2 regions of the Bradyrhizobium sp. BWC-3-1 genome follow, and region 2 is predicted to be linked to the other one. Evidence: riboswitches for the same ligand, from Rfam matches in the RefSeq annotation. Region 2 holds a riboswitch; the other holds the start of a gene.
What was found. A riboswitch is a leader RNA that binds a small molecule or an ion and turns the genes downstream of it on or off. The one in region 2 is predicted to bind cobalamin.
Positions count from the first base shown of each region.

Region 1 (4,179 bases), 2.0 Mb from region 2:
AGCTGGGATCCATCGCGCAGGCGGTTTGACTGCCGAGCCCTGAAACTCAACCGTCAGTTTGCCGTCACGCGCCAGTATTTTGGCACCGCCGAATACCAGCAAATCTTCCCGAAGACCGCGCGAAGGCGCAAATTAGGTATGAAATTCCGCAGGGGCGGTAAAATAGATTGTTGTGATGGGACGCATCCACGCGATGGATAAATGAAGCGATAGGACCGTGGTTCGCGTCGAGCGTAAGTGACTTGGAATTGTCACCTAATCGGTATGGCCGGCATGCGGTCGTCCGCCGGATTCGAGCTTGTCGCCACTGTATGCGATCGCCTCCGCCGGGGCAAACCGGCATTCGCAGGCGCTGGAAACTTTGGAAGCTCGCAAGGATATCGCGAGCTCCCAAAGCGCGTTCATCTTATTCACAGATACGTTGGCGACACGCTCCGTACGATCATGCCTCGGCCCGCAACTCACGTGCGGCGGCCACCATATTGACGAGCGCGGGACGCACCTCCTCCCATCTTCGAGTTTTCAGTCCGCAGTCGGGATTGATCCAGAGCTGCCGATCGGAAACTCGCTGCCGCGCCAACACAATCAGCTGCTTGATCTCGGCTGCTGCGGGAATGCGCGGTGAATGAATGTCATAGACGCCTGGCCCGATTTCATTAGGATATTTGTAGCTCTTGAAAGCGTCGAGCAATTCCATTTTGGAGCGCGACGCCTCGATTGAAATGACGTCGGCATCCATTGCTGCGATCGCATCGATGATTTCGTTGAACTCGGAATAGCACATGTGCGTATGGATCTGAGTTCCGTCAGCGACAGCGGAGGAGCAAACGCGGAAACTGTCCACTGCCCAATCGAGATAGTCCTTCCACTGCGATTTGCGCAGCGGCAATCCCTCCCGCAACGCAGCCTCGTCGATCTGGATCATGGTCGCTCCAGCCGCCTCAAGGTCGATGACCTCGTCTCGGATCGCGAGAGCGATCTGTCGGCATGTCTCGCTCCGCGGGATGTCGTCACGGACAAACGACCAGTTCAGGATCGTCACCGGTCCGGTCAGCATAGCCTTGACGGGTTTTTTGGTCAGAGACTGCGCATGTCGCCACCATTTAACGGTCATGGGCTTCGGGCGGGAGACATCTCCAAACAGGATAGGAGGGCGAACGCACCGCGAGCCATAAGACTGAACCCAGCCGTGCTTGGTGAATGCGAAACCCAACAGCTGCTCGCCAAAGTATTGAACCATGTCATTGCGCTCGAACTCACCGTGTACGAGCACGTCCAGGCCGATATCTTCCTGCCAATGCACGGTATGGGCTGTCTCCGCTTTCAGAAGCTGCTCGTACTGCGTGTCATTCAGCGCTCCCCGCGCATGAGCTGCACGCGCATTGCGGACGTCCGCCGTTTGCGGGAAGGATCCGATGGTTGTGGTTGGAAACATCGGCAATGCGAAGGCGACGCGTTGGACGTCGGCGCGCTGGGTGAACGCACTGCGACGGCGACGCATGCTATCGTCGATCGCGGCCATTCGTCCGGCGACGTTCGCACTGTGGATCTTCGGCGATGTTTCGCGGGTGACGGATGCATCCTCTGAGAGCGTGAGTTCATCGGCCACGTCGGCAGCATAGCCAGCCAGCGCTTTGCCCAATATCGAAAGTTCCTTGATCTTCTGCACTGAGAACGCCAACCACGTCTTCAGATTGGGATCGAGATCGATCTCTAGTTCAATGTCGGTCGGAACATGTAGCAGCGAGCAGGAGGGGGCAATCTGAACACGGTCCCTGCCCAGTTTTTTGACCATAGGAGCAAGTTGGTCGAGTAGCGCCGGCAGATTAGAGCGCCACACGTTGCGACCATCAACGACACCGAGCGAGACCACGAGATCTCTACCTGCTCTGGCGACAATCGCGTCCAACTGGTCAGGTGCACGAACCAGGTCGACATGAACCCCGGCAACGGGCAAGGCCAATACTGTTTCAAGATTGTCGCCGACACCCCCGAAGTATGTGGCCAGCATGATTTTAAGGGTCGGCACGGCCTTAGCGAAATGAGCATAGGCCCGGCGGACAGCGGCCCGAGATGCTTCGTCGACGTCCATCACTAGGCATGGCTCGTCGAGCTGAACCCATTCAGCGCCGCGCGAGGCTAGTTCGCGGAGAACATCGACATAGACGGGGAGGAGTCGATCAAGCAGCGACAGCGGATTGAAGGCGGGATTTACGCTTTTGCCGAGCTTCAGGAAAGTGACTGGGCCCACTAGGACGGGCCGCGTCTGATAGCCGAGGCTTCTTGCCTCCTCATATTCCTCGATCGGCTTCCGAGAGGCATACTTAAAGATCTGATCCTGGTGAAATTCCGGCACCATGTAGTGGTAGTTCGTATCGAACCACTTCGTCATCTCCTGTGCGGCTACGCCGGGCCCATGCTGAGCGTGACCACCGTCTTGAGCGCCACGCGCCATGGTGAAGTAGGTTTTGAGCGACACAGGACCTTCGTTCCAGCCGTAAACGTCGGGAATGGCGCCGACCATTAGGCTGGTATCGAGCACATGGTCGTAGAGCGAGAAGTCATTCGAAGGAATGACGGTCGCACCGCGGGATTTCTGCCGTGCCCAATTAGCGGCACGAAGTCCACTCCCCGCCTCGAGGAGCTCGGCTTCGCTGGATTTTCCCGCCCAGTAGCTCTCGAGCGCGAATTTGAGTTCGCGTCGTGGGCCGATGCGTGACGTCCCCAGTGTGGCAACGGGAAGCGAAAGGATTGACATAGCTTAGACCCCATGTTGGGGCAAAGGCCATGGCGGACGCAGACAGCGAACATCGCGTGAGCGACAACTGCTTGGCGCACACCGGGACGCCCCGCCCGTGGACGATATCTTGTCGAGGCAGGTCTCCTGGCTCACGGGTCGTCGCTGCTGTCCGGCCTTCCCGAAGCCGCATGGCTTCAGTGACTTCGTTGGACAGCGGCTCGCCGCTTACAGTTGCGGGGGCAGCGCCGGCATTGCACCGGCTTCCCTCTTAGCTCCAGATCAAACGAAATCCGGAGACCGCGACGGCTTGAATTATGCGCACGAGGATCGATGCGTCAACCTACCGATTCTCGCTGCGATATTGCCCAAGCGATTACGAGCGCACTAGGCGGGCACGACGGTCTTGCTCGCGGCCTGGTGAACACGCCCGGATCTGTGGAGGCTCCGCTGTGAAATGCATTCGCTCGTTGCTCGCGTAAGGGTTGAGCTCCACGACCGGAACGAACCCGGGCCGCTTTCGGTATCTGTGTGATCGCGAGGAGGCGACCTTTTCCGTCAGCAGCTTTTCGAACCAGCGCGTCGGGAAGGTGCGATCATCTCGGCCGGCATCCGTTTGGTCACAGCCCACGAGGCTCCCTAGACATTTCGAAAGCCGGATTGCTCCAGGACCGCACGGATGATCAGGTCGGCTCCTTGGTGTTCGGCGGCCCGACCAGGCACGAGGTCGTCCGCCTCCGTGAGGTTGGCCAAGATGATCTTCTCGGTGCAATAGGTGTTCACGTGCTGAGCGACTTTTGCGCCGGCTTCGATGCGTCCGTGGCCGCTCGACGCCGGTCTGCCTCGCCTCGACTCGCGGCCAGCGATGATAGGCCTTAACGCGGCCACTGAGCATCGAGGGCCTTGTCCTTGTTCGTGACAATTTCGACGGTGTCCTCCGACAGAGCCCTTTGAGGGGTTCCTCGGAGTCGCTCAGCGTCTTAAGCTCATAACGATGTTAATCGACCTCGATGCGCCCCATGCGGTCGTGGTCTCCTCAAGGTCCCACATCTACAACTTCGTTCGCGAAATCGAGCGATGAGGCCTTTTGGTCGCGGGCTGCCTATCCTGTCTTGGACGGGACACAGGTGTCAGGGACCGGACAGACCACCGCGCATTGCGGCGTGTCGCAATGGCCCTCGCACTCCGTACATTTTTTGGCATCGATAACGTAAATGTCGCGCTTCAGACTGATCGCCGCGTTGGGACACTCGAACTCACATGCGCCACAAACGGTGCATTGCGAAGCGACGATCTTGTAAGCCATGCCTTCCGACTCCTTAGGCGAGCGATGCCATGGGCGATCCCTTTCAAATGCCGTGCCAAACGCAGACGCGCTCAATGTTGGGCAATTTGCCCAATTCGGCTGTCCCGGGTCTGAGACCATGTTGCATCTGCGACAG
Region 1 covers NZ_CP136625.1:7,956,913-7,961,091, forward strand. Annotated here, with positions in the region: gene metE (5-methyltetrahydropteroyltriglutamate--homocysteine S-methyltransferase) at 443-2,758, opposite strand; cobalamin riboswitch at 2,857-3,057, opposite strand; gene RX329_RS38195 (4Fe-4S binding protein) at 3,840-4,043, opposite strand.
Region 1: it holds a riboswitch for cobalamin, as region 2 does, so the genes downstream of both, metE (5-methyltetrahydropteroyltriglutamate--homocysteine S-methyltransferase) here and RX329_RS28920 (energy-coupling factor ABC transporter permease) in region 2, are expected to answer to the same signal.

Region 2 (4,179 bases):
GTGCTTCAAGAGCGGCCCCGATTACATCGATCCCGCGTTTCATGCCGCCGCGACGGGACGCGCCTCGGTCAATGTCGATAGTTGGGCGATGGATCGCGGGACAATCTCGCATCTCGTCAGTCGCGGCATTGACGCCGATGTCGTGCTGGCCGAAGGCTCGATGGGTCTGTTCGACGGCGTCGCCGCGCGTGGCGTCTGCGGCACCGGGGCGACCGCCGACATCGCGGAGATGCTGGACTGGCCGGTGCTGCTGGTGATCGATCCCTCAGGACAGGCACAAACGGCGGCCGCGATCGCGGCGGGCCTTCGCGACTACCGCCCCGGTGTGCGCCTTGCAGGCGTCGTGCTCAATCGCGTTGCCAGCCCGCGCCACGAAGCCCTCGTGCGGCGCGCGCTGCTGGATGCCGGCATCGCCGTATTCGGCGCGCTGCCGCGCCATGCCGAGATCAGCCTGCCGAAGCGGCATCTCGGACTGGTGCAGGCCGAGGAGCAGGCGGAAATCGGCAAGCTGATCGACGAGGCCGCGCGCTTCGTTGCCGAGCATGTCGATCTCGACGCGGTGCTGCGTTCGGCGGCCACCTGGTCGCCGCAACCTGCCGCAAGCGGCGTCAACGTGACGCCGCCCGGCCAGCGCATTGCGCTTGCCCGTGATGCCGCGTTCTCCTTCGTCTATCCGCACATGCTGGAAGCGTGGCGCGCGGCGGGTGCGGAGATCTCGACATTCTCGCCGCTCGCCGATGAAGCCCCTGATCCGGTCGCCGATGTGTGCTGGCTGCCTGGCGGCTATCCCGAGCTGCAGGCCGGCAGGATCGCTGCCAATGCGCGCTTCCGCAGCGGATTGCGCGCCTTCGCCGAGACGCGCCCGGTGCACGGCGAATGCGGGGGCTATATGGTGCTGGGCACCGCTTTGACCGACGCCGATGGCATCAGCCACGAGATGACGGGCCTGCTCGGCCTGGAGACGAGCTTTGCCAAGCGCCGCATGCATCTGGGCTATCGTCTGGCCGAGCTCGCCGCGCCGATGCCGGGTCATCAGGCGGGTGCACGCCTGCGTGGCCATGAATTCCACTATTCGACCATAGTCGCGCAGCCCGACACGGCGCTGGCGGTCGTGCACGACGCGACAGGTGCGGTCATTGCCGAGACCGGCTCGCGGCGGGGACAAGCTACCGGCACGTTCTTCCATCTGATCGCGGAGGACCGGTGAGCGGTTTTGTCTCCTTTGTCTCCGCCGGGCCCGGCGATCCCGAGCTGCTCACGCTCAAGGGTGCAGCGCGGCTGCGCGAGGCCGACGTTGTGCTCTATGACGATCTTGCTTCAGGCGCGATCCTCGATCTGGCCCGGCCCGGCGCCAATCTCGTCGCGGTGGGAAAGCGGGCAGGGCGGGCCTCGACCAAGCAGCACCATGTCAACCGCCTGCTGGTCGACTATGCCGTGACAGGCGCGCGCGTGGTCCGGTTGAAGTCGGGCGATGCCGGCATCTTTGGCCGGCTCGAGGAGGAGCTCGAGACGCTGCGTGAAGCGGGCATCGGCTACGAGATCATTCCCGGCGTCACCTCGGCCTGTGTCGCCGCCGCGCAAGCCGGCATTCCGCTGACCCGGCGTCACACCTCGCGCCGCGTGCAGTTCGTGACCGGGGCGGACGTCACCGGCGAGCTGCCGCCAGATCTCAATTGGGCGGCGCTGGCCGATCCGGAGGCGACGACCGTGGTCTATATGGGCCGGCGGACGTTTCCGGCGTTGGTCGTCAAATTGATCGAGCACGGGCTCGCCCCAACCACGCCGGCGTTGTTTGCCGAATCGCTCGGCCGTCCCGATGAGCGGCTGGTCCGCACCACCATTTCGGAACTTGCCGAGCAGCTTGCGCAGGGCGGAGCGGCCTCCACGGCGGCCGTCATCCTGTTCGGCGCGCTGGCTGGGAATTATCCGTCATGACTGCCTCGTCCGCCCGTCGCCCCTTGACGCCCGGCCGGCGAAAGAGGCACACAGGAGACGCATGGTGCTCGACGCGGCGCAAAGCGCCGGAGCATAATCGGGAATGGGGATGGGCGGACCCAGTTGCGGCGCCCAAAACCCCAGCCGCCCCCGCGACTGTAAGCGGTGAGGGACTTCGATCAGCCACTGGGCCGCGAGGCCCGGGAAGGCCGGAGACTCCCAGTGAACCGCGAGCCAGGAGACCGGCCGTGCACGTTTTGAGGCCAAGGCCGTCGGGTGTGACGGCAAGAAGGATCTGAGCCATGCATATCGAACCCGGACTAGTCTCGGACGCCAAGCTCGTATTGAGTTACGCAACCGGCATCGCTGTCGGCGGTGTTGCCCTGAAGCTCGCGGTTGAGACCGTGCGCGAGCAGGGCATCACGTCGTTCGCGGCGCGGACGCTCGCCACCACGGGACTTGTGTTTATCTTCTTCGAGATCCTGCCGCACTTCCCGGTCGGCGTCTCCGAAGTGCACTTCATCCTCGGCTCGACCTTGTTCCTGCTGTTTGGCGCGGCGCCTGCGGCCTTCGGCCTCGCGTTTGGCCTGCTGTTCCAGGGCATCTTCTTCGAGCCGCCCGACCTGCCGCAATATGGCATGAACGTCACCACGCTATTGGTGCCGCTGTTCGGAATCCAGGCGATCGCCACGCGGATCATTTCAAGCAACACGGCCTATGTCGATCTGAAGTACCGCCAGGCGCTGGCGCTTTCGACGACCTATCAGGCGGGCGTCATCGCCTGGGTGGCGTTCTGGGCGATTTATGGCTCCGGCTTCGGCGCGACCAACCTCGCCAACATCGCGACCTTCGCGGCGTCCTATGCGCTGGTCATCGTGATTGAGCCGCTCGCCGATCTCGGCGTGCTGGCGCTGGCAAAGTCGCTGCGCGGCGTCACCGCGCCCGGCCTCGTCACGCCGCGTTTGCACAACGCCGCCTAGAGACAAGCGAACGGGCGGCCCCATGTGCGGCCGCCTTTCGCAGGCACGATGCTCACGCTCTCTCTGATAGGCATCGGTTGCGGCGATCCCGAGCAGCTCACGCGTGCCGCGATTACTGCCATCAACGCGGCCGATCTCGTCCTGATCCCCCGCAAGGGGACGGCCAAGTCCGACCTCGCCGATCTCAGGCGGACGATCTGCGCCGATGTGCTCACCAGCGACACGACCCGCATTGCCGAGTTCGATCTGCCCGTGCGGGACGCCGCTGAAGCGGACTATCGCAAGGGCGTGGACGATTGGCATGATGCCGTGGCCGCCGTCTGGTCGCAGACGATCGGGGATCATCTCGAAGGCGAGGGCAAGGTCGCGCTGCTGATCTGGGGCGATCCCTCGCTTTACGATTCCTCGCTGCGTATCGCGCGGCGGCTCGATCCCTTGCCGACAATCGAGGTCGTGCCCGGCATCACCTCGATCCAGGCGCTGTGTGCGGCGCATGCGTTGCCGCTCAACGACATCGGCGAGCCCTTTCTAGTTTCGACCGGACGCCGCTTGCGCGATGGCGGTTGGCCGGCAGGTGTCGATACCGTGGTGGTGATGCTCGACGGCGGCACGGCGTTCCAGTCGCTTGATCCGGCGGGCCTGCACATCTGGTGGGGGGCCTATCTCGGCATGCCCGATCAGATCGTGATGTCCGGCGCGCTGGCCGAGATCGGCCCGCGCATCGTCGCCGTGCGGCAAGAGGCGCGCGAACGGCACGGCTGGATCATGGACAGTTACATCCTCAAGCGCAGGCTGTGAGGCAAGCGAGGCAGCATGCTCCCCGAATGGGTCACCCAACAATGCCCCGATATCTCCGCAGTCCATCGCGGGGCGGCGGTGGCGCGGCAGGCGCAACTGACGAAACCGACCGGCGCGCTCGGCCGGCTCGAGCAGCTCGCGATCGAGCTTGCGGGCCTGCAAGCAACCGAGCAGCCGCGCGCGGCGCGGGTGCCGATCATCATCTTCGCCGGCGATCACGGCATCGTCGCGCAGGGCATCTCGGCCTATCCGCAGGAAGTGACGATCGCGATGCTGGCGAACTTCGCCTCCGGCGGTGCCGCAATCTCGGTGCTGGCGCGTGAGCTGGGCTCCAGCCTGGAGGTCGTCGACGCCGGCACGCTGGCGCAGGAGGAGATGGCTGGAATCGTGACCGACAAGCCGCGCAGCGGTACGCGCGATTTCAGCGTCGAAGCTGCGCTCACCCCCACGGAGCTGGCATTTGCGT
Region 2 covers NZ_CP136625.1:5,956,286-5,960,464, reverse strand. Annotated here, with positions in the region: gene RX329_RS28930 (cobyrinate a,c-diamide synthase) at 1-1,207, shown strand, start outside; gene cobA (uroporphyrinogen-III C-methyltransferase) at 1,204-1,935, shown strand; cobalamin riboswitch at 1,981-2,201, shown strand; gene RX329_RS28920 (energy-coupling factor ABC transporter permease) at 2,238-2,915, shown strand; gene cobF (precorrin-6A synthase (deacetylating)) at 2,964-3,713, shown strand; gene cobT (nicotinate-nucleotide--dimethylbenzimidazole phosphoribosyltransferase) at 3,729-4,179, shown strand, end outside.